Regions from separate parts of the Planococcus lenghuensis genome, predicted to be linked through region 4. Evidence: riboswitches for the same ligand, from Rfam matches in the RefSeq annotation. Region 4 holds a riboswitch; each other region holds the start of a gene.

Region 1 (6,157 bases), 680 kb from region 4:
CTGCAGGTTCAGCATTTTCTTTTGCAGCTGCTTCAGCTCTTTTTTATACGCCTCTTTACCGGCTTCGTGTTCCTTCATGGTCAGTTCATTCAGCGGTTTCATCGGAATCGCCCCTTTCTCACTGTCTGTTTACCCAAAAAATTCGATTTCCTGTCATTTGTTGGCCGATTTCCTGATGTATACTGGATAAAGGTAAAGGAGGGATTGATTTGGTTCGAATGCTGCTCATTACACTTTCGCTGGCAGCTGTCATTGCTTTGAACATCACAGCGAATGTACTGCCGCTGAATGGCCAGACTACCGGTGAAATATCGGATCGGCTATCTGTCCTGTTTACACCCGCAGGTTATGTTTTTTCAATTTGGCCAGTCATTTATCTGTTACTGGCTGTGTGGGCAGCAGCTTATTGGAAACAGTTTAAGGGCGGTTTTCCACCTTCTTATAAAGTGACAACCTTTTTTATGCTGAGCGCTGTGCTGAACATCAGCTGGCTGCTCTCCTGGCATTACGAGTTCTTTCTACTATCGGTCGTTATCATGACAGGATACCTTTTTGCATTGCTGGGTCTCTATTTTCAATACGAACCCCGTAATAGGCTTCGGATTCCGATTTCTGTGAATATGGGTTGGGTTACTGTTGCATTGATCGCTAATATCGCTTATGTACTGGCATTCTTCAACTGGGGCGGCTGGGGAATCAGCGATGGACTATGGACCGTGGTCATGCTGACAGCTGCCACAGCACTGGCACTCCACATCCGCTATCATTACGATGATATCTGGTACCCGTCTGTCTTCATCTGGGCGTTCATCGGCATTGCTGTCGAGAATGCGCTTACAGAACTTCTTGTTTCTACGGCCTCCTTGTTCTTAAGCGGTGTCATCCTGGCGGGAATTTTATTCATCCGTAAGCGCCGCATAATTGAATCCGATTAACAGCAGAAGCGGCACAGCATTTATCCTGTGCCGTATTTTTATATTAAGTTATGTTAAACATCTCTGTTGATATTCCGCAAAACAGCTCCACATTTTTTGCAGTGAAAAAACCAATACTGTTCTTTAACAGAGCCTTATATTAAGAAAATTAACAGGGTTGGCGCATACTGTTGTTATCGGTTTATTTTCCGGCCATATCCACTGCCCCATTTATCGCAGGAATTTCTGATTTGCTGTTTGATACCAGACTGTGGAGAACCATACCCAGAATCACGACAAGAATACCTGTCCATGCCAATGGAGAAGGATACGGGATTGAGAGCAGAAGCAACTCTCCTGCCAGCGCAAACAGGACCTCCATTGACTGAGTTGCCTCAACAGCAGCCAATTTTTGCATATTCCCTCTTACCATATCGGTCGCCATAAAAAAGAGGACAGTCGCAACGACCCCTGAAAAAAGCGCAACCAGAAACGTCTGAAACATTTGGCCGCCGCTCGGCATTCCAATTGTCATAAAGCCGTAAGCAGCAAGCAGGAACCAGAACGGCAGACTTGCGATCGTCATCCCAAGCACCCGCTGGTAAGCATCCAACCGCCCCTTGCATACATCCATCATTTTACGGTTTCCCAACGGGTAAGCAAACGATGCGAGCAAGACCGGAACCACACCTAACAGCATATGATCAAAAGATAAATGCGTGGCATATTCAGCCTGCATGAGTATGATTCCAGCTAAAATGATCAGTGACATAACAAGCCCTTTAACCGGGATTTCCCCTCTCGCTCGGAGTGGTCCCGCTGCTGTAAGTCGCGTCTCAAGGAATAGCGGTGCCAGTAACGCTCCGGATACAATTGTGATTTGCCAAGACCCTGCAATCAGCCAGCCAGGTGAATAGGCAGCCGCGAAACAAAGTGGCGCATAAAAGAGCCCGAAACCGACGAACCCCCAAAGCATCCACTGCCCCGGCTGTTTTCTCATTTCACGCAGAAGCGGCTTCAGATTTTTGCGCAGTGCAACAATAAGGACAAGAAACGGAACCATGAATATATACCGGAGGGAGGCACTCCAGATCCAACTGCCCCCGGCTAACTCCATAGATGCATTTAAAACAAAGGTAACAGCAAAAAAGAAGGCGGCACAAATACCAATCAAAATCGGTTTCAAATTTCATCCTCCTTCCCCTTACTCCTCCGTCAGCAGTTCACCAAGACTGAGCCAATTTTCTTCAACAAGCCGGGCTGCACGTTCGTGATTCCCTTCTTTGAAGGCACAAATTATTTCCTGGTGCCGCTCTGTAGAACCCCTCCCTCTCACTGCAGTAAATTGAGCCATTTCCAGTCGCTGAATTTTAGGTGAGATCCGTTCCAATGCAAGAGAAATTTCCGGATTGCCTGCCAGATTCAAAAAAACCTTGTGAAAAGCTTCATCCGCTGCGATCGCTCCCGCAATGTCCCCTTCATCAATAGCCAGCTTTAACTCATGATTGCTCCGTTCCAGCTCGTCAATATGCCTTTCCGTTATCAAGGAACCGGCAAGCTGCGTCGCCAAGGCATGCAACGCTGCAATGACAACAAATGCATGCTTTGCCTCTTCCGGTTTCAATGGCGCTACTCGAGTTGAAGATCCCGGGAGCGATTCAATGAGCCCTTCGTCTTCCAGTCGCTTTAGCGCTTCCCTGACAGGAGTGCGGCTGATTCCGAATTGCTGCGCCAGCTCCTTGTCATTTAAGCGCTCATTCGGCTCCAATTCCATATTGATGATGGATTTCTTCAAGGTTTGGTAAACTTCATCTCTAAGCGACAGTCTTTTTATCGGTTTAATTAGTTTTTTATTCATGAAAGCAATATATCGCATATCACTTAATAAGGCAACATTCAAAACGACTTTTCAGCATTAAAAAAACACCCGCTTCACTTGAGCGGGTGTCCGTCGAAATGTGCAATTAACCGATAGTCGATACTGACCGGAAGACTATTATTCCTCCAGCTCTGTCAGCAGTACCGGTCCTTCCTTTGTAACCAGCACGGTATGTTCAATCTGTGCAACGAGCGACTGATCCGGGGTGATGAATGTCCATCCATCGCCTGACTCGATAATGTGTTCCGCTTTCTGGGAAATAAACGGTTCAACCGCCAGCACCATGCCCTCTTTGAGCAAGGTTTTTTCCCAGGCATCGTAATAATTTAAAATGTGCTGCGGTTCTTCATGAAGCGATTTGCCGATGCCGTGCCCGGTCAGGTTCTTGATGACAAACAATCCCTGGTCCTTCGCCTCCCGTTCTACGGCTTTACCGATCTGGTTCAACTTGGAACCCGGTTTCACCTTCGACATCGCCCGCTCGAACGCCCGCGCGGCTGCGTCAATCAGCTTTTGCTTATCCTCGTGACCTTCTCCAACAACAAATGAAATGCCCGTGTCAGAAAAATAACCATCAAGAGAACCGGAAACATCGATATTGACGATATCCCCTTCCTGAATCACCCGTTTCCCTGGAATGCCGTGTGCCACTTCTTCATTGACACTGATGCATGTGTAACCGGGAAAATCATACTGATCTTTCGGGCCCGATACACCGCCAAGTTCTTCAAACAGCCGGCCGCCGAGCTCATCCAATTCTTTCGTTGTGATACCTGGTTTGGTGGCTGCCTTCATTTCTTCCCTGATTTTCGCCACCAATTGTCCTGCTTTTTTCAGACTTTCAATTTCCTGTTCTGTTTTTGCAATCATCTAATACCCTTCTTTCAGCAAAATTCTCTATTTACTATACCATAAGAGAATCCGCGGGTCAGAGTTCCGGGTTTGTCAGGCGCGGAGCCGTGATGAACAGAACAGAACAGACAGCAGCCGTGAGCAAAAAGAGCGGGATCATGTAGGTTGCATTATAGACAATTGAGTAAACGAGCGGATTGCCTTCCGCGTACATGCCGAAAAACAGATAACCCGTGGTGACATGCACCAGGTAGCGAAGAATCGATGCGATCAGCGTGCCGATAACAACAGCCGCCACCATCTTCCCTTTTTTCTCCGCTTTCAGGCCCTTCAGATACATCCCGCGCATGACACCGGCGAATCCGACCACTGCATAAGCAAGCAGATAATCCAGGATGACCTGCATGACGACGAATCCGAATGTCAATGGCGCTACAGACGGTCCTGCCAGTATTTGCAGCAGCCCGACCAGCAAACCGGTCGCAATTCCAGCGCCGATCCCCCGTCTGAATGTCATTAGCACAAGCGGAATCATCACCAGACTCACCGATCCGCCCTGCGGCATCTTGAATGCAATGAAATCGAGCACAAAGGCAAGCGCCCCAAAAATGGCGATTTCCATCAACACTAATGTCTTTTTATTCCTCACAACAAACTCCTCCTTTTGCACCAACAAAAGGCCGCCAGAACTGGAAATACAAAAACGGCGTCAGGACAGAGCCTGACACCGGTAAAGGTCTCATTTCCGTCCACATCCCTGCGCAAGCATTAACTTACAGGTTCAAAGGGTCAGAACAAAATGTTCACTCTCAGCAAAATGCTCCCCTTGTGGTGCACTATTATTCAATTACATTATATATTGTACACGACTCCCCCATCGGTTGCAACGCAGTTTCCTGTCGTGCATCATGGGTAAAGGAATAGAATAGAAGCGATCAGAAAGGAGACTATTGAAATGATTGAATTGTTGAAGGAATTGATTAAGTTCAAAAGTGATACGAAAGAAGGCGCTAACGATGCATTGCGTTATTGCGCCAGTTGGCTCGAGGAACGCGGTGCGGATGTTCAACTCCATGATAATCTGGGATATCTCATGCTGACAGCCTCGAAAGGCAAAGGAAGTGAGACCATTATCTGGAATGGCCATGTTGATGTCGTGCCAGGGCACAAAGAGCAGTTTGCACCGTTGGTGGAGGGGGACCGGATGTATGGACGCGGAGCTGCCGATATGAAAGCTGGTGTTGCAGCAATGATGCAGGCGTTTATCGATCTCGATGAGACGAAACTTGAACGCATCGTCCAGCTGCACATTGTGACCGACGAAGAGATCGGCGGACACCATACATCTGAATGGCTCGTTTCTCAGGGCTACACCGGTGATTTTATCATCGCAGGTGAACCGACCCGTTTGAAGATCGGCCTGCAATCAAAAGGGATCATCCACATGGACATGACTTTTAAAGGAAAACCGGCACACGGAAGCCGGCCATGGGAAGGCATAAATGCCATCGAAGCGGCTATGAAGTACCATACCGCCTTACAGGACTTGCCTTTCACTAAGGAATCTTCTGAGTACTACGATAAGCCATCAGTGAATCTGGCAAAAATCAACGCAGGAGACCGGTATAACGTAGTTCCTGAACTATGTTACATGTCGTACGATATCCGGTTTCTGCCAACCCAGGATCCCCAAGAGATCGAGCGGCAGATGCGGGATTTGGGCGATCAGCTGAACCTCGATATGGAATACTCAGCGAGCGGCTCTACACCAGCTCTTGTGACTTCTAACACCCATCCATATATTGCACGGCTTCAGGAGATTATTCGTCAGGAGACAGATACCGAACCCGTTCTCTTCGGCCAGCATGGCGCTGCCGATACCCGTTACTATGCAGCTGCCATCGAAGGCGGTGAAGGAGCAATCGAATTCGGACCAGCCGGTGATGATTGGCATGGGAACGCCGAGTATGTCTCAATTTCAAGTGTGGAAGATTACAGGGATATTCTTGTCGCTCACGCACTGGAGTCCTAAGCATGTTTGCCAACATCTCTCCGCGGGAAACATACCAATAAGATCATAAATGAATGGAGAGATTCTTCTATGAAACTAAAACGATTAATGAAAACAGCTATGAAATACGGTCCGATTGCATATCCAATTGTGAAAAAGGCGTTGAACAAACGAAAACGGTCAGGGAAAACCGACCCAGCGGCACGTCCTCGTCCTGCAAATCCAAGAAGTCACTGAATCGTCAAAAAGCCGCACCGGTTATAGTTTACCGGTGCGGCTTTTCTGTGTGGATAGGCCATAATCGTGTTTAGCAAATTTTGGTCAAAACAGCTGGGCAGGATGCTGATAATGAAAAATCCATTTTGCCAGCCTTTATCTTCATAAAAATATCCGGGGTTTTGACAGAGCCAGTGTATCTAATTCTGCTTCTCTGACAGGGTCGGTGGGTTGCGCTGCAGACTTCTGCTGTTCCTGTTGATCCCGCTGCTCCCGGAGCTCTTC
Region 2 (6,157 bases), 260 kb from region 4:
CGCCATCTGGATATTGTATCCGGGTTTCAGCTGGCCATTCTTCATATGATCTTCCTTCATCCGCATGAATGTGGCGTCCGGGTCCGTCTTCGAGAAGCTGTTGCGCTCTCCACAGACGGCGAGCTGTTCCGCATACGTTTCTTGGCGAGGAATGAAGTTTTCACGAATCAGTTTCACTTTCTTTTTCAGGAGACTGTGCCGTTTGCGGAGTCCTTTTCTGTTTTCCACAATCTCTTCCTCAGCAATGAGATCCGTCAGGATGTCCATTTGGTCTTCCAGCTGGTTCGCAATTGAAGCCAATTCCGCAGCCGCCGGCTCCTCGGCCAGCTGGCCCAGTTCCAATCCCTCCGCCTTGGCAATCTCCTGGATTTCCTGAAGCGTTTCCTGAATTCTGATTTTCAGTTTCGCTTCCCGCCCCGTCACCGCCTTACGGAAGACAAAGCTATACTTATTGGCGTCCGCTTCCATCTTCGTCCCGTCCAGGAAGTAGTTCTCAAACTCGACAAACCCTTGCCGGTGAAGTTCCAAAACAGTGAACTCGAATAACTGATCGATGACCGCTCCCATTCGGACGCTCCGGAAATGGTTGATGGTCCGGAAATCCGGTTTCTGCATCGCCGCCAGCCAGATCGCCGGAAGATCCTCGTGCAGCATCGTGGCGATGCCCCGGCAGGAATAAACTTTTTGGGAATAGGCATAGAGAATAACTTTGAGCATCAGTTTCGGGTGGAAGGGTGGTCGCCCCCCGCCAGGGTAGCAGGCGGTCAACACCTCATCGGGGAAAGCCTCAACCAACTGATCCACCACACGAGCCACATGATGGTCGGGAATCAGGGCGCCAATATCAGGAATGGATAAGGCCTGGGTCGGATCATACGGTTTGAATGCGGGCGCCGGCCGGCGCCCTTGGGTGGAAACTGCGGTTTCGTGTTCAAGTAATTCACCTGACGGAAGAGGTGGTTGCATGGTATAATCGGTAGAAGCAATCGTTGGATTGCGCATAAAAATCGTCCTTTCTGAGTGGTTGTGTGGTAACTCCCATTTTACAGAAACGGACGATTTTTGTATGCATTGATGACTTGACTAGCGGGAAGGCCGGCGGCGACTCCTGCGGGACCAGCACGAGCTGAAGACCCTGGACCGAGTATAGCGAGGGAAGCGTCTGAAGCCGTGCCCGCGGAAAGCGTCCGCCGGGCCGAACCCCAGCTACTTCTTTACGAATAGAAAAAAGGGGCTGCCCCTCGAGGTCATTTTTCATGACCTTTCGGGACAGCCCCTTGTATTTAATTGAACGTCAGGACAGATTCACACCTCCGATGCAGCTTGCCAAAAGCAGACCAGTAAACACCATCCCCATCGCTGCATCGGTCCGAGTGAGCGGAACCGGCTCAAAGAAAACGGTCCGGGGCTCACCCGTGAATCCCCGGGCTTCCATGGCAAAGGCCGTCCGTTCCGCTTTTCGCACTGCGCCAGCCAGCATGGGCATCAAGACGCGACGGATGTTGCGGACGCGGTGCAGTAGCCCGGTTTCCGTTCCAATACCGCGGAGCCGCTGGGCCTGGCGGATCTGGATGAATTCCTCCCGGAGCACCGGCAGGAATTGATAGCCGACGAGCATGCTGTAGGCGAGTTTCGGTGATAGTTTGAGCTGTTGCATCAGGCTGAGCGCAAACTTCACCGGATCCGTCGTAAACGCAAACAGTAAAGATACCGATGAAAAAGCGAGCACCCGGAAAGCGAGCGACAGCGCCCGGCTCCATTGTTCGGCCGTCACGTCAATGCCGGCCCAGCTCCAGATGACCGGTCCTTCCGTATCCGCCGCAAACACAACGGTCGTCCACAAATACCCGGCCGCTGTAATGACGAACGGCAGCATAAAGAGCACATACCGTTTCCAGGCAATCCGGCTGAAAAACGCTTGGATCACCACGATGCCGATAAAAAAGAACAGCGGCGTCCAAGGATTGAAGAACAACGCCAGGACGAGGACGGAACCTGTGACGATGGCCAATTTCACCGCCGGGTTCATGTCATGCAAAATGCGCTGCACGCCGAGCCGCTCCTTCCGGTGATACCAAATGATAAGCATTCAATACATCCGGCTCTTGCCATAGTTCGGCGGGGAGAAATTTCCGGGACAGCCGACCTTCCTTCATGAGCAGTACCGAATCTGCGACCGCTGCGGCGAAGGCCATGTCATGCGTCACAATTACGACCGTCATGCCGGAGCGGGCCTGTTCCGTGATGAGTGCCGCCAATTCCAAAAGAGCAGCCGCATCCTGGCCCGCTGCCGGCTCATCCATGAGGAGAACCTGGCGTTTATCGGCCATCATCGCCCCGGTCGCCACGCGCCGCTTCTGTCCGTGGCTGACCGCGAACGGATGGGCATCCCAAATGGACCGAAGACCGAGCCGGTCGGCGATGATCCGGATTTCTTCCGCAGTGGAGCACCCGGAATAAGTCAGTTCATCCGCCACCCGCTGTGTCATGAACAAATACTCCGGGGACTGCGGCACATAGCCGGCGGTGAGCCCTGTTAATTTCCCTGAATCGATCCGCACGATTCCGCATAAAGCTTTTAACAGCGTGGACTTCCCGCTGCCATTCGGACCGGCGATCACCATAATTTCTCCCGCTGCCGCAGTGAGCGAGATATCCTGAAGTATGCGAATGCCATTGATCGAAACCGATACGCCTTGTGCTTTTAATGCTATGTCATCAAGCGCTGAAGCTCGTTTAACGGGAAACGGCGGGGAGCAGGGAGCGGTAAACGGCCGGTCCGCCTGCAGTACCCCGTCCTGGTTAAGGACGAGTTCCCGCGTAAAGAACCCTTCCCATAACTCCAGCCGGTGCTCGACGACGATCACGGTCCAGCCATGGGTGTCCTGCAGTTTGTCCAACAGCTCAATGAATGCTTGTGCGCTGTACGGATCAAGATGGGCGATCGGCTCATCCAGCACGAGCACTTCCGGCTGCATGGCGATCGCACAGGCAAGTGCGACCCGCTGTTTCATCCCGCCGGATAACGTTTGAATGACTGCATGACGGTATGGAGTCAGACCGGTTAATTCCAATGTAGCAGTTATGGTGCTCTCCATTTCTGTCCGGCCGATCTTCAGGTTCTCCAGCGTAAATGCCAATTCCTGCTCGACTGTGGGCATGCAGAACTGCGCATCGGGATCCTGAAGCACCGTCGCTGTCTGCCGGCATATCTCGCCGGGCGCGTAAGTTGCAGCCGGTTTCCCGAACAGCTGAACGTGACCCGTGAGCACTCCGTCGCAGTTATCGGGATACAGCCGGTTCAGTAAATACAAGAGCGTGCTTTTGCCCGATCCGCTCACACCGCTGATGACGAGCCGCTCCCCGGGATGAACCTCAAAAGACAGGTCCTGCAATGTATTCCGCTCCTCGTCCGGAAAGCGGAATGCAACGTTTTCAAATGAAATAACCGGTTCACACACGGGCATCACCTTTTTTGTCATACGAAATGGCATAACCGCGGAGAGAACCGGACAACAGCAGACCATCTGCCAAATACTTGCCGCCAAGTCCGGCGATCAACGCCCCGCTCAGCACCCGCAACGTGAACATGAGTGCCACAAACGACGGATCCAGTGCCGCATAGCCCGACAGCAAATAGCCATAGCCGAAGCTGAACACGGCGGACCCGGCACCGGCCAGCATCAACACCCACGTCTGATACCGCTTATAGCCCGTTGCGGCGAATACCGCTTCTGCGCCGAGTCCTTGGACAATGCCGGACAGAATGAGCCGTGGGCCGATCGCATTGCCAAGCATGACTTCGACAGCCGCTGCCACCGTTTCCGACACGAGCGCCGCACCGGGCTTCCGGATGATGTACGCGCACAGAATCGAGACAATGAACCAAATGCCGAAGATCCACTCGTAGGCGATGGGGCCGATGAACCCGGCCCAGATGTTTCCGATATGGACGAATAGCAAGTAAACCACGCCGAACACAGCGGCGAAGACACTCATCAAGATGATTTCTTTCAGTTTCCATGACTTCAGCATATTATTGCCCTCCGTGCGACGGGCTATTGAGGCTCATCGAGACGGTCATGACGAGATGCGGGAATCGACTGGAGCGGGCATGCGTGAACGCCTTTTCGTAAAAGGCAAAGACGTCATGGATGTCGCCATGGATGCCGCTTGCGTAATGCATCGAGTCGTTGAAGACGCCGCGCGCCTTTGCCCGGTCGACTTCCCGGTAAATGATCGCCATGTAGTCCGGATTATTCATCGGATAGAGCGCGAACTGCGAAGAGACATATTGGTTCCGGTCGTCTGTGTTCTGGAGTTCATCATCCGCTTTCAAATACACATCGCCTTCCGTGTCACCCGGACAACCCGCAGAAAAGGTGCCGGACAATGCCACATGTTCACCGGTCTTTGCCGCATGAAGCGTAAGGGCTTTAGCGACATTGAAGACGTGTGGCTGCTTGCCCCGGATGACGGTTGAGACGTCATCGGTATGCATCCAGACCCGGGATGTATCGGTTTCGTGAAGAGCCCCTTTGATGATGTCGATAAACCGGTCGCTCATCGGATGAAGCGAAAACCGAAAGCCGACGATCGGGCTTGTGCCGCAGTGCTGTTGTTCCATTTTGAATTCCTCCTTGTGTTTGAGTCCATGAAAAAAGGCCGCATCCGCGAAGATGCAGCCACGTATCCATAGCAATCAAACAAAAAGAAGTGTACGGAACGTCACTGCACTTCCTCACGCCGGTATTATCCGGATCGAGTCATAAGGGATCGGAGCTCGCGCTCGCATCTCAGCCAAAGTGGGCACCCCCAGTGCAGAAAAACGGTATGCAGTTTTTGTCATGTACCGGATGTTTCCGGCACCTTCAGTGTACAGGAGGGAAAAACGGATGTAAACCGGTTCTTGAATAGAGATCAATCAAAATCGGTGATAGCGGAGGGACGTGAAGAGAATGACTGAAAAAGATTAGCCGGCCCGGCGTGCTCTCAACCTCATGTTTTTAGCGTGTGCATTCCGACTATTACAGGATTTCCGAGACAGCGGCAAATCAAGCGAAAACCAGGAGGGGCAACAAAAAGACAACCCGTATAATTACCCTTTTTTTGATTCCGAAAAGCAGATATGTACCAGTGATTTAAGGTTTTTCTATTAAGTTAACGGATTATTGATAAAACTACCGGAACGGCTATACAGCCAAATAGACCTATTAAAGGTCATTGACGGAAACGGCACTTAATATCGGCATTTCAGGTCTGGAGCTCTTGAGAAGAACCTGGATGTACATGATTGCATTAATCTCAAAAGATACGCGGCGAAGCATTTAATTGAGCAGTTATTTTTGCCGGGTACTTTACTGGCATATATGCCATGAGAACTTTTGGCTTTATGGAAATTTGCGGTAAACTAAACGTAGAGAAAAGGGTTGGCAATCCAAGGAATAATGCGTGATCCCGTTCGAAAAGAAAAGAGGGAGAAGATGAAAAGGAAATGGTTGCTGTTGCTGATCGCTGCCCCCGTTTTATTTGTTGCAGGCATAGTGGCGTTCGGGTGGTTCATGTGGGTGTATGAGCCTGTGCCGAACGAAAACGAAGTGGAAGAAATGGTGGGGGCGGATGACCTCACGAAATTTGGGGAAGTTGAAGGATCGTACCTTCTGACGCCGAGAAACTACGGTTATTACGATGATGAAGGCATTTATATTGTTAAGCAGTACTTGGATAAAGGTGGAGAATACGGAGACCAATACGTCTATATAGGAGAAGGTATGAGACTGACGGACAGTGATGAGCGAGCCATCAGCCAAGTGGAAGCCAAATATGCGGAGCGGCTGCTTCAAAATCATTATGAGAACCTGCACGTGATATCGAAACACAAGATGCATGTCTACCGGGATGATGAAAAAGTGGAAGAGGACTAATTCAATTTCTTCAACGAAGGATACGAACAGTTCCTGCAGTTTTGATTGTCGTTCACTCGGGTGAATTGCGCGTCTCGCAGCTCAGAACAAGAAGCGCAGCCGCCCGTTTTCCATCTCGCAGGCAGCTGCGTTACTGACGATTCCTCAGTTTGGGCATCTTGGATCTCAGCTATTGGCTTCCGCGTGCTCTTCGGTGCGGACGACCAGCACGTCGCATCGGCTGGTGCGTACGA
Region 3 (6,157 bases), 800 kb from region 4:
TCCTGAAAAGTAGACTCCACATATGCCCGGCTCCATTTTCCATGCGGGTGCCGATCTATCGCCACCCGCTCTTCAATATCTGCAACATAACCATCCATCAATTCATCGACCATTGCCTGGATAAGGATTTCTTTGTTCGGAAAATGATACAGCAGTCCGCCTTTGCTGACTCCCGCTTTGCTTGCCACTGCCTCCAGCGTCAATTGCGCAGCCCCTGATTCCCGCACCACTTTCACCGCCGCCGCTAACACCTGCTCCCGCTTCGTACCGTTCTCTCCCATTTCAATCCCTCCTTTTACTGCTATTGCAATTCACTGTACCGTCTGGACGGTTTTATTGTCAATTGCGGAAGCCGAAAACAGGTAATTTGAACAATTCCGCTTTTTCGTTCACTTACGCTCCTGACCACTTCCAATTCGTGTATGATACAAAGATAAGTGGAGACGGCAATGCATTATTTCTTAACCATTGCTGCAGCTGAAAGGAGAATGGATGGATGAATGTCGATGCAATCATTATCGGAGCAGGGGCAATGGGGATGGCCGCGGGCTATTACCTCGCCAAGCAAAATCAGAAAGTGGTGCTGATCGACCCGCATGATCCACCCCATACACAAGGATCCCATCACGGGGAAACCCGGCTGATCCGTCACGCCTATGGAGAAGGAGAAAACTACGTTCCAATGGCGTTGCGGGCACAAAAGTTATGGGTGGAACTTGAACGGGAATCGAAACGGAAAGTCTTCCACCAGACAGGCGTCTTGAATTTCGGGACGCCCGATTCAGCCTTTTTAAAAAATGTAAGGCGCTCCGTTGAAGTCCATTCCTTGCCGGCTGATTTCCTCACAGCACAGGAGGTCAATGAAAGATGGCCAGGCTTCCAGCTGTCAGAGGAATTGATTGCCTGCTATGAACCGAATTCGGGTATCCTGATGAGCGAAGAAGCCATCCGGGCGTACCGGGAATTGGCAGAGAAGCACGGAGCTGAGCTGCTCGTGAATACACGGCTGCAAGAAATAATAGCAGCCGACAATGGCATAACAATAACCACTGATAACCAAACCGTTACGGGCCGCAAGCTGATCATCACAGCAGGAAGAGGAACAAACACCGTATTAAAACTGCTCGGCCAGCAACTGCCCCTTCAGCCGATGCGAACGAATGTCTCCTGGTTCCAGGCGGATGCGGAGTTGCACAGCCCGTCCATTTTCCCGGCATGGGCATATGATGATGGCGAGACAGGTTTCTACGGATTTCCGGATATAGACGGAGCAGGCTTGAAAATTGGAGACCATAACGCCGGTGTCCCTATGTCCCCTGAGGAAGCGTTGACTCCGTTCGGCACAGAACCGGAAGACGGCCAGCATGTCAGTGGATTTTTACGGACGCATATGGGGCTTGAACCTGTACAGCGGAAAGGGCAAACATGCATCTACACAAATTCACCTGACGAAGATTTCATCATTGATCACTTACCGGAGCACCGGAATATCATTGTCGCTTGTGGCTTTTCAGGGCACGGATTCAAATTCGCAAGTGCGGTCGGCGAAATCCTGAGCGACTTGGCGATACGCGGTAAAACGGAGGCCAACATTGCAGGCTTTACGATCAGCCGATTCAAGTAACTAAAAAGAGGTGCCTGCCGGCGGGTAACTCGTTCAGCTAATATGGTATAAGTCACAGAACAACACGCATTACTTGGATAGTTGTCTTAATAAGTGAACCAGCAACCTCACGTCCCATCACAGCGAGTTTTCACCCGCTCAACTTTTTGATCGATTCATCGATCCGTTTTTTGGAGGAAAAATGACCAAAAAAAGCGATCTGCGTTTTATTAAACAAGCGAGTTATGAAGTTAGCTCATATATAAAAGCTTTTACATTTTGAAAGAGGCATCCCCGAAGGAGTGCCTCTTTTGTTTAGACTTTTAAAATTCCACGTCTTCAAGTTCATCACCTTGGGACTCATAGCCCTTCATGTACTTGATGCGGCGCTGTGCAGCCGTTTCGCTCACTTGTTCATCAGCATGGTAAGACGAACGCACCATCGGCCCCGCTTCGCAATGCTTAAAGCCTTTTTCGAGTGCGATCCGCTTCAGTTCTTCAAACTCGTCCGGATGGTAATACCGCTCCACATTCAAGTGCTTGCGGGTCGGCTGCAAGTACTGGCCAATCGCCATAATGTCCACATTATGCGCCAAGAGATCATCCATCGCCTGCAGGATCTCTTCCTTCGTTTCTCCAAGCCCGACCATCAGACTCGATTTTGTCGGAATATGCGGCGCGATTTCTTTTACACGTGCAAGCAGTTCCAGTGAACGGTCATAGGTTGCTTTCGCCCGGACCCGTTTGGTGAGGCGCCGCACGGTTTCAATATTGTGGTTAAAGATATCCGGCTGGCTGTCCATCAAGGTGTGCAGGCTTTCATAATCACCTTTCATATCAGACGGCAACACCTCGACAGTTGTGCCCGGCATTCTTCTGCGGATGGCGCGCACAGTCTCCGCAAACACAGCTGCCCCGCCGTCTTTCAAATCATCTCGTGCGACTGCCGTCACCACGACGTGTTTCAGCTCCATAATTTCCGTCGATTCCGCGACCCGTTCCGGCTCACCCCAGTCGAGTTCATTCGGAAGACCGGTCTTCACAGCGCAGAACCGGCATGCACGTGTGCATGTATCACCCAGGATCATGAATGTCGCAGTGCGGCGTTCGCTCCAACACTCGTGGATATTCGGGCATTTTGCTTCTTCGCACACTGTGTTCAAGTTTTTTTCGCGCATCAATTTTTTCAGGTCATTATAAGTTTTGTTGGTGTTCAGCTTCACTTTCAGCCATTCGGGTTTTCGGACATGCTCATTCGCTTTTGTCACACAGATCGCTCCCCTTCTTTTTCTCTCAGGTAATTCCACTCATCACTGCTGTATTTCTGTTCAAGTTCATGTGCTTCCGCCAGCATTTCCGCCGGAGGATCGAACGGCTGCAGCGTGATGCTAAGGCCTTGTTCGAAACCCGCCTGGAAAGCGGCTTTCACTTCATTGAAACTTACCGGTTGTGGTAGAAGATCATTGATAGCCACTGCCCGGTTCCGAAATGCTGCACGCACTTTCTCTTTCACATGTTCATTCGGATAAATGAACAGATCGAACAACTTGTCTTCATTCAAAGCAAGCGGAATGGACCCATGCTGCAGGATGACTCCTTTTTTGCGGGTCTGCGCACTGCCCGCCGCCTTTTTGCCGTCCACGGTCAATTCATACCAGGAAGGCTCTTCAAAGCACACGGCAGAGCCGGATGCCGAGGTGCTTTCCGGGATTGCGAACTCCGTGCGGATGCCGAGTTTCTTGTAGCCTTCAAGCAATCCTTGCGACAGTACAAGATATGCATCCTTCACAGTTTTCGGCATCGCCGGATGCGCTTCTGAAACCAGCACGCTGTATGTAAGCTCCTGGTCGTGAAGCACCGCCTTTCCGCCTGTCTGTCTTCGGACGAGTGGAATACCTAGACGTTCTGCACTAACAGTATCAATGCTTCCATTCACTTTCTGAAAGAATCCGACTGAAATGCCGGCCGGTTCCCAGCCATAGAACCGCAGAACCGGGGGGATTTTCCCGTCACTGTGCCAGTTCAGCAACACTTCATCCATCGCCATATTAAAGGCGGGTGAATTGTGCCCTGAATCGATGAACATCCATGTGTCGTTCATGCTATTCTCCTCTCCGCTGCTGGTTAAGCCTCTCTTTGCTCTGCTCGTCTCAATCAATTAAAAAACACCGCTTTCCATGGAAGGAAGCGGTGTATGCAGGCACAGAAAAGGCATACGCGCCACTTCCCTCCGCTGGCATGGTCCAGATCAGGTTCAAAGGGTCCAAGCTTTGCTTGTCTCAGCCGGTATCAACCCGGCTCCCCCAGTGGTCAGCTACTATTATGTTCACTATCGAGCTTATCATGTTAACAGAAGAATCTCAATACATGATTAATAATTTGATAACGAAAAAAGGGAATTTCTGCCGGACGCAGATAAATTGCTCCAAATCCGGTTTTCCATTGGCTATGTCAGCGAATATTGTTGATATTTATGTTTCCTACGTAATCATGGTGAAAATCAAAAAAATAGTCATTTCGTAGAAGAACCGCTCCAGGCGGACGCTTTCTTACCAGTAGTCAAGCGTTTCCCTTCATTTATTTTATTGGAGAACAGAATGAATGAGGGGCCCGCAGTGGCGGCTTTCCGTTCCGGCGCTCGCTTTCCGCGGGTCCGCCTTTCGTGTTCTCTTTCACTTAGTAAGCATGGACGAAGAAACTTCTTTTCTTATTAACCAGCCGATTGTTCAATAAATTTGGATAAGAACCTTGTTTATTTGCTTCAAAAGATGGAGTAAAACAGCGGAGACCCCTGCGGGGATGCGAAGCGCGGAAATCCACTCGGGCATATAGCCTGAGTTAGTTCAGCGCAAGCCCGCGGAAAACGGAGCTCTTTTATGAATTATCAACAGAGTTATTTAACATAGCTTTCCCATTAAAACATACGATCATCCTTACAAAATCGTCGCAATCTCCGCCAAATCCTCTTCCGATAACTGGATGTTAGCTGCAGTCAGATTCGATTTCACTTGCTCCGGTTTTTTGCCTCCCGGAATCACTGCATCCACACCGGGCTGAGCGAGCAGCCAGGCCAGCGCCAAATTCGAAAGATCCGTCCCTTTCTTATCCGCCACTTTTTTGAGTTCTTCAACGATTGCCAGGTTCTTCTCGAATTCGCCTTCCTGGAACAGCGGCAAACCACGGCGAAAATCCCCTTCCGGCAATTTCAATTCTTTTGTATACTTGCCGCCAAGGAGACCGAATGCAAGAGGGCCATAGGCAATGATCGAAATGTCATTTTCCACGCAATACGGAAGAATATCCTTTTCAATCTCACGATTCAGCATGTGATACGCCAGCTGGACGGCATTCACATCATCCTCTGCATTGGCTTCTTTCAATTGCGCAAGCGACACATTCGATACACCGATCGCCCGGATCTTCCCTTCATCCCGCAATTTCGCAAGCTCGGCTACCGATTCACGAATCGGCGTTTTCCCGTCCGGCCAATGTATGTAATACAGATCCACATAATCCAACTGCAGTCGCTCAAGGCTGTCCTCCAGCGCCTGCCGCATATAGGCCGGATCGTTGTTTTTGGAATTCGTCCGCCAGTCACTGCCGCCTTTTGTTGCAATGACATACTGATTGCGGCCGTAATCTTTCAACACTTCACCGATCAGTTCTTCCGACCGGCCCTCCCCATAGACATCGGCTGTGTCCAGGAAAGTCACACCATGATCCAACGCCGCGCGAACCATGTGCTTGCCGTCTTCTTCATCCAGTCTGTTATACAGATTGTGACCGCCGACCGCATTCGTTCCCAAACCAAGTGTTGAAATTTGAATATCCGTCTTCTTCAATGTTGTGTACTTCATCCACTCATCCTTTCCGGTATTTCATGGGTTTATTATACCCGTAACATCCGGATGATGAACACCAGCATACTACGCCACCGGTCGGTCGCGCCTTCTGCATTGAAATGTGCCGGCACCTCTTCCCGAAGAGAAGGAAACTGGATCAATAATAAGCAAACACACCTGAAAATATCAGCACTATCAAAACGTTAAGCGCTTTTTCAGCAGGTGTCTCAGGAATAAAAGGACAGGGTGATTTTTTAATTCCCCTCTCCCCCTTTCTGTTCCCTGTTATACGAAAAATCGTTTGTCCGGTTCCATTGAGACCCGGCTGGATAAGCAGGGAAACAGGGAGAGGCGATCCAGAAAAATCACACCCATTTTCTTGGAGCGACATTAAAAGCCTGCATTCGTCTTTTCAATAGACTTTTCCCATAATAATAACCATAGAGAACGTCGATCGCTCTGCTCCTGATTAACTTTCCAAGTAATTTCTTCTCAAAATCACACCGCTGTAAATACAAGACGCTCTCATTCACCTGTTTATCGAAAATGATTTCTTCCATGTACTTCTTGATCGATCTTGCTGAGAGGGTACTGTTTGGATGGAACAGATTTGAGAAACAGGCTTCAATGCGCATCAGATAAAAGTTTTCAATGGATTCTTTGTTTTGCCCGGAATACACTTGATTCCTGCATAAAAAACTTCGGACCTCAG
Region 4 (6,157 bases):
CAACATTTCAACCAATCTGTCACCACCGTTGTCAATAACGCGTTAATCAATTTTACATTCGATGCGGTAAACCGGAAGAATGCCGGGCAGATCCAGTGGGAAGATTATCAAACCCAGCTGGACGGCAGTGTAAAAGCTTCTTTGTATACCACACAAGCTGCAGTTGAAGGTATGTCCCGGCTCAATTTCGGTCGAATTATTACAATCGGGACGAACTTGGTCCAAAACCCCGTTGTGCCTTATCATGACTACAACACCAGCAAAGCGGCATTGATTGGCTTTACCCGGACAATGGCAAACGAATTGGGCGCAAACGGTATTACCGTCAACATGGTATCCGGCGGGCTGCTCCAAAAAACGGATGCCAGTGCTGCCACTCCGGACGATGTCTTCGATCTGATCAGCGCGAGCACCCCGTTAAAGCGTGTGACGACTCCTGAGGAAATGGCGGATGCTGTGTTGTTTTTCTCATCCCCCTGGAGCCGGGCGGTCACCGGGCAGAACCTCATTGTCGACGGCGGTCTCGTGATGCATTGACCGCTACTAAAAGAAAGACTCCGGCACTACTGCCGGAGTCTTTCTTATGTCTTCTTATTTTGAAGTATCCCGACTCCTACTCGAATTTCTTAATAAAGCAATTGAGTCGCTTTGGATTTCATTAGTCTCGAAACAAGGATAACACCGAGCACTGCACCGCTTATACTCGACACAAGGAACGGTGGCATGAAAAAGAAAGCGGCCGCTTCTGTTCCCATCAAAATCCGGGCATACGGAACAGCAATCAGCGAGGCGATAATCCCGGTGCCGATAATTTCGCCAACTGCAGCCAGCCACAATTTCCCGAACTTCAAATACAGGATGCCCGCAAGAAATGCCCCGATCATGCCTCCTGGAAACGCAAGCAATGAACCTGTTCCGGTCATGACTCGGACCACACCGGTCAGAAAAGCGATCAAAACCGCCGGACCCGGTCCGAACAGAACCGCTGCCATGACATTGATGGCATGCTGAATCGGATAAGCGCGGGCGATACCTGCTGGAAACGAAATAAACGCCGAGCCCGCAACGGCGATAGCGACAAACATGGCCATCAGTACCATCTGCTTTGTCTTCATAATTGAGGAGCTCCTTTGTATGCTTCCTTAAAGAGGTTCACTTGACCTCGTACATCTTCCGCTCCTGCAAGAGATGAAATGACCGCTACACTTTCCGCGCCCGCCTGATAGACGGCGCTGGCATTTTCCGGTTTAATTCCGCCGATGCCGACAATTGATAGCGCAGGAAACGCTTTTTTAACAGCCACAATCCCCACAATGCCTGCAGGCGGTTTCGCATCATCTTTGGAACGGGTGCCATAGACGGGCCCCATTCCGACATAATCTGCTCCATCAGCTACCGCCCGCTTCGCTTCTTCGACTGAATGAACCGAAACTCCAAGAATTTTATCCTTTCCGATCCGGCTCTGAACCGATGCACAGTCCAAGTCTTCCTGCCCGACATGGACACCATCTGCATCGATGGCACATGCGAGTTCGACATCATCATTTATAATGAACGGCACCCGATGGCGGCGGCAGAGCTTTTGACATGCCAACGCAAATGTTTTCAGCTCTTTACCGGTTAATGCCGCTGTCCCTTTTTCTCTTAATTGAAAATGGCTGATGCCGCCAATTAACGCTTCTTCCAAAATAACTAACGGGTCCCGGCCCACTGCGTTTGTTGTTCCCATAATGAAGTAGACCGATGGCTTAGTGAACAACTTCAATCGGATTCGCCTCCTTCGTTGTGTTAAAGGCCGCATGATTTGTCGGACCATACCCTGTTCCGATATTCAGCCGATCCGTAAGGGCCGCCTGGATGAATCGTTTTGCCGTGTGGATAGCATTTTTCATACTCTGTCCTTTTGCCAGTTCCGCGGCAACAGCAGCAGAAAACGTACAGCCGGTTCCATGTGTCTGATCCGTATCGATCCGCGGTGAACGGATCAGAAATGACTCCCCTGTTTTACTCATGTAAAAATCTTCAGCGATATCCGGATCCTTCCCGTGTCCGCCCTTAATGATAACGGAAGCTGCGCCTGCCAATACTATTTCCTGTGCCGCTTTCTCGCGGGAAGCTGAATTATGGATCGCTATGCCGCTTAGCACTTCCGCTTCCGGGATATTAGGTGTTACCACTTCGGCAAGCGGCAGCAAGTACGCTTTCAACGCATCCACCGCTTCCTGCTGCAGAAGCGAAGCTCCGCCTTTCGCAATCATGACCGGATCCACGACGACGTTTTTCCATCCGTAGCGCTGAATCCCTTTTCCTGTCGCTTCAATGATCTCTGCATCAAACAGCATGCCGGTTTTCAGAGCGGCAATCTGAAAATCCGTCCCGATGGCATCGAGCTGTTTTTCCACGGCTTCTCTTGTCATCGGATAAATCCCATGGACACCACGTGTATTCTGGGCGGTTACAGCTGTCAGAACTGATGTGGAATAAACCCCGAGTTCCTGAAACGTTTTGATATCCGCCTGAATGCCGGCGCCGCCGCCTGAATCTGAGCCGGCAATCGTCAGCACTTGTTTCATCATACTCATAAAGCCCCATCCTCCATTCGGTTAAGCTCATCAATATCGCTTTGTCTGACAGATGATAATGCATCAAGGAAAGCAGTTTGGAAACTGCCTGGCCCTTTCACATGCTGAGCTGCTTTCTCTCCGGCAAGTCCGTAAAACCGGAGTGCTTCTGCAGCCGCAGCAAGCGGGCGATCCGGTGACACTGCCGAGAATGCCGCAACCACAGCACTCAGCAGACACCCCATGCCCGTAACGGAAGTCATGATCGGATCACCGGATGCGTTTTCGATAACAGTGTCCCCGTCTGTCACCACATCGGTTTTTCCGGTGACAGCCACGATTACTGAAAGCTTTTTCGCCGAGCTTCGCGCAAGTTGGGTTATATCTGCTTCCCCTGCTCCGGCATCCACTCCTTTTGATTGCCAATCTGCCCCCATAATCGCAGCAAGCTCACCGGCGTTGCAGCGAAGGACGCTGACTTCAACTTCCTCCAGTATCCGCTTCACCGTTGACAGGCGATACGGCGTGGCTCCGGCTCCGACCGGATCCAAAATAACCGGAACTCCTTTTTTGTTTGCCGCTTTTCCGGCAATCAACATGCTTGTCACAGTTGTTTCATTCAATGTGCCGATGTTAAGTGAAACCGCTCCGGCGAGAGCCGCAAGATCCGCTGCTTCTTCCGGTGCTTCTCCCATGATTGGGGAAGCTCCGAGTGATAGAAGCCCGTTCGCCTGGAAATTTGAGACGACATGATTTGTAAGGCAGTGAATAATCGGCTTTTCGGCTCTGATTTGTGTCAGCATGTTACACACCCGCTTCTTTTTTGGTTTTTAGCGCCCAATTTTCCATTGTCCACGCCTGTTCCCAGAAATTCCATTCGTAATAGCTGCTCCGTCGGAAGCGCTCTTTCAATTCTTGTCGACGCTGTTCCGGCAAATCTTCTGCAAGGGAATTCATCCGATTAATTTGTTCATTCACCAATTCGCCGAACCATTCGGAACTGTAAGTCCCGATTCATTTCTCGAAAATCGGATGGTCGGGTTGTGCTCCCTTCAGGCGTTCGCCGGCTTCGTGATAGAGCCAATAGCAAGGTAGAATTGCAGCCAGCACGTCAGCAAGATCCCCTTCCGCCGAAACATGCATGTGATTTACATAGGCATATGCGCTCGGCGACGGTTCAAATGCGGCCCAGTCAGCTTCTGTCACACCAAGTAACGCCATGAATGATTCATGCAGCGCCATTTCTGCCGCACATGTCTGTTCTGCATGATGAGCGAAACTTCTCGTCGTTTCCAAGTCTTTCGCTTTTGCAGCTCCGAGTGCCTGCACTTTCGCAAAATGGGATAAGTAATACGCATCCTGCATCACATAGAACCGAAACACATCCAATGGCAGCGACCCTTCCGCGATTCCCTTTACGAATGGATGATTAAAGCTCGCTTCCCATAGCGCATCATTTTCCAACCGGATTTCCTCACAAAAAGTCATCTTTTCCATCTCCTTTTCTGCAAATAAAAAACACCGCTTTCCAGTAAAGGAAAGCGGCGTCTGCAATTCAGCTGAGATGAAAAATAAGCGTGCATTCGCCCACTTCCCTCCGCTGGTATGATCCAGATCAGGTTCAAAGGGTCCAGGCTCTGCCCGTCTCAGCCGTTTTTCATACGGCTCCCCTAGTGGATTGCGATATTTTGTTGTCGGAATCACTATACCATAAAAGCGAAACTTTCTCAAAAATGCTTAAACAGAACTTGCAGTTTACCGGAACAGCCATCAATAGCCGCCATGATATCCTTGAATTTCTGCTCTGAAAGCATGCTTGGTCAGCTGACCCACAGCATTTCCGTTTGCTCGACTGACCAAGTACTTTCCCGTTCCTTCAATTCCATTCGAAGTCCGATCGCACCGAGACCGCCTTTAAATTTTGTTCCTTCCATGATGGCCTCCGTCTTGCTGGTAAACCGAACGTCTTCAATCGTCAGGAGAATGCCATCAATGGTCATTGTCTCTTCATCCATCATTCCTTCCTGTTCAATTGTCTGCATGTCGCCTTCCCGGGTCTCCACCCCATAGGTATCTTCGAAATATACCAGGACCTCTGCGATCACTTCTGGCCCTGGCTTTTCCCCACTCTCTTCAGCAGTTTGTGGTTCTGTCGCCGCATTCCCCGTAGGCCCGCCGTCAGCTGCAGGCAGCTCCTCGAAATCAATGATCAAATACTCCATCCCTTCATTGAGCCCCGAATCTTCGGCCAGGAGGGTCTCAAATGCGGCGATATAGAATTCCGCCATTTCCTGTCTATTTTCTGCTTGCGGGCTCTCTGCTTGCCCGCAGGCAGAAAGACTGATTGTTATGATAATGAATGCCGATTGAATGATAGTATTCTTCATGTCCAGCCTCCGGATCAGTTGACTTAAATTCATTATATGTATTTACGACCAGTCTAACGTTATCAAGCAAAAAAGCACCGTCATCCGGTGCTCTTTGCCCAATTCTCTGCCGTATTTTGATCAGCGCTTTTACTGCGGATCACTCATCTTGTCCGGCTTCGATCATCAGGAATGTGGCCGTGATGATATGCATGATCATGCCTATGAGAGGAATCCAGCCAACAGCCGATGCGATAATGCCCAATATATGGCCCGTTCTTTTGCGGCCTGCTTGGATGGTCAGGATTAAGGCAACAATATGAAAAGCCAGCATGATGAGCAGTGGCATCCAATTCAAACTAATGATGAATAATCCGCCAATAATCGGGATACCTAGCGCCGCTTCCAGTCCGCCTCCGACCCATTTCAACACCCGGGTTTCGCTTGTAGGAATCGGTTTATGTTCAGGAACTTTTGCCAGTTTCATGCGCTCGCCTCCATGTAGGGAAATGCGTTTCTTCAGGCTTCCGCGGCTGCTTCATCGATTTCTTCTTCTGTCCGGACAACCAGCACATCACATGCACTCATCCTTGCGATCGACTGGGAGACACTGCCCATGATAAACCGTTCCACCCGGTTCAGCCCGCTGGCACCACAAATGATCAGATCTGCGTCAATTTTCCGGGCCACCCCGCGTGGAATCGTAACTCGTGGAGAACCGCGCTCAATAATGATCTCCACCGGCTTCACACCCGCCGCTTCCGCTTCTGCTTTATAGCGGTTCAACAGCTTTTCTGCCGCCTTTCTCGCTTGCTGTTCGCCTCCCCTCATGACAGAACTGTCATACATTTTATTCCCTTGGAACAAACGGGCATCCAAAATGTTGACTATGAACAAAGCAGCCCGGTTCCGCTGGGCAATACCAATGGATTTTTGAAACGCCCATTCCGCTTCTTTTGAGCCATCGACAGCAACAAGAATCCGATCATACTGTAGGATCATGGTCTTGTATCTCCTCTCGATCATTTACTTTTTATTATTCGACCTGCTTCTCCAAAGTTCCTGCATTGCCATTGCATCATTTCGGGACTAGATTCTTGCATACAAAAAAGCACCGCCCGCAGGCGATGCTTTTCATTTGTTTCCTATATTGTTTTATTCCGGCTGTTCCACACGATAAACAGTGACCGCCCGGCCATCCGTTTTCTCATCAAGCAGGAACGAACCATT

What was found. A riboswitch is a leader RNA that binds a small molecule or an ion and turns the genes downstream of it on or off. The one in region 4 is predicted to bind thiamine pyrophosphate.
Region 1: linked by a shared signal. The riboswitch ahead of thiT (energy-coupled thiamine transporter ThiT) and the one ahead of tenA (thiaminase II) in region 4 are both predicted to bind thiamine pyrophosphate.
Region 2: linked by a shared signal. The riboswitch ahead of B0X71_RS09680 (YkoF family thiamine/hydroxymethylpyrimidine-binding protein) and the one ahead of tenA (thiaminase II) in region 4 are both predicted to bind thiamine pyrophosphate.
Region 3: linked by a shared signal. The riboswitch ahead of B0X71_RS04205 (lipoate--protein ligase family protein) and the one ahead of tenA (thiaminase II) in region 4 are both predicted to bind thiamine pyrophosphate.

What each region holds. Positions count from the first base shown of each region.
Region 1 covers NZ_CP019640.1:935,357-941,513, reverse strand. The annotation lists gene B0X71_RS04700 (polyphosphate kinase 2 family protein) at 1-102, opposite strand, end outside; gene B0X71_RS04695 (TspO/MBR family protein) at 219-935, shown strand; gene B0X71_RS04690 (DMT family transporter) at 1,117-2,100, opposite strand; gene B0X71_RS04685 (GntR family transcriptional regulator) at 2,119-2,772, opposite strand; gene map (type I methionyl aminopeptidase) at 2,911-3,663, opposite strand; gene thiT (energy-coupled thiamine transporter ThiT) at 3,722-4,294, opposite strand; TPP riboswitch at 4,383-4,482, opposite strand; gene B0X71_RS04670 (M20 family metallopeptidase) at 4,601-5,677, shown strand; gene B0X71_RS04665 (SGNH/GDSL hydrolase family protein) at 6,035-6,157, opposite strand, start outside.
Region 2 covers NZ_CP019640.1:1,879,199-1,885,355, forward strand. The annotation lists gene B0X71_RS09660 (IS1182 family transposase) at 1-1,002, opposite strand, end outside; gene B0X71_RS09665 (energy-coupling factor transporter transmembrane component T family protein) at 1,295-2,089, opposite strand; gene B0X71_RS09670 (ABC transporter ATP-binding protein) at 2,031-3,467, opposite strand; gene B0X71_RS09675 (ECF transporter S component) at 3,454-4,035, opposite strand; gene B0X71_RS09680 (YkoF family thiamine/hydroxymethylpyrimidine-binding protein) at 4,037-4,627, opposite strand; TPP riboswitch at 4,722-4,827, opposite strand; gene B0X71_RS09685 (hypothetical protein) at 5,484-5,924, shown strand; gene B0X71_RS09690 (universal stress protein) at 6,090-6,157, opposite strand, start outside.
Region 3 covers NZ_CP019640.1:823,274-829,430, reverse strand. The annotation lists gene B0X71_RS04220 (TetR/AcrR family transcriptional regulator) at 1-281, opposite strand, end outside; gene solA (N-methyl-L-tryptophan oxidase) at 497-1,624, shown strand; gene lipA (lipoyl synthase) at 1,927-2,871, opposite strand; gene B0X71_RS04205 (lipoate--protein ligase family protein) at 2,868-3,704, opposite strand; TPP riboswitch at 3,812-3,918, opposite strand; gene B0X71_RS04200 (aldo/keto reductase) at 4,537-5,460, opposite strand; gene B0X71_RS04195 (glycosyltransferase family 2 protein) at 5,811-6,157, opposite strand, start outside.
Region 4 covers NZ_CP019640.1:1,619,984-1,626,140, reverse strand. The annotation lists gene B0X71_RS08255 (3-oxoacyl-ACP reductase) at 1-537, shown strand, start outside; gene thiW (energy coupling factor transporter S component ThiW) at 627-1,115, opposite strand; gene thiE (thiamine phosphate synthase) at 1,112-1,765, opposite strand; gene thiD (bifunctional hydroxymethylpyrimidine kinase/phosphomethylpyrimidine kinase) at 1,749-2,582, opposite strand; gene thiM (hydroxyethylthiazole kinase) at 2,579-3,364, opposite strand; partial or broken gene tenA (thiaminase II) at 3,366-4,049, opposite strand; TPP riboswitch at 4,137-4,243, opposite strand; gene B0X71_RS08225 (hypothetical protein) at 4,382-4,948, opposite strand; gene B0X71_RS08220 (hypothetical protein) at 5,088-5,414, opposite strand; gene B0X71_RS08215 (universal stress protein) at 5,447-5,929, opposite strand; gene parC (DNA topoisomerase IV subunit A) at 6,083-6,157, opposite strand, start outside.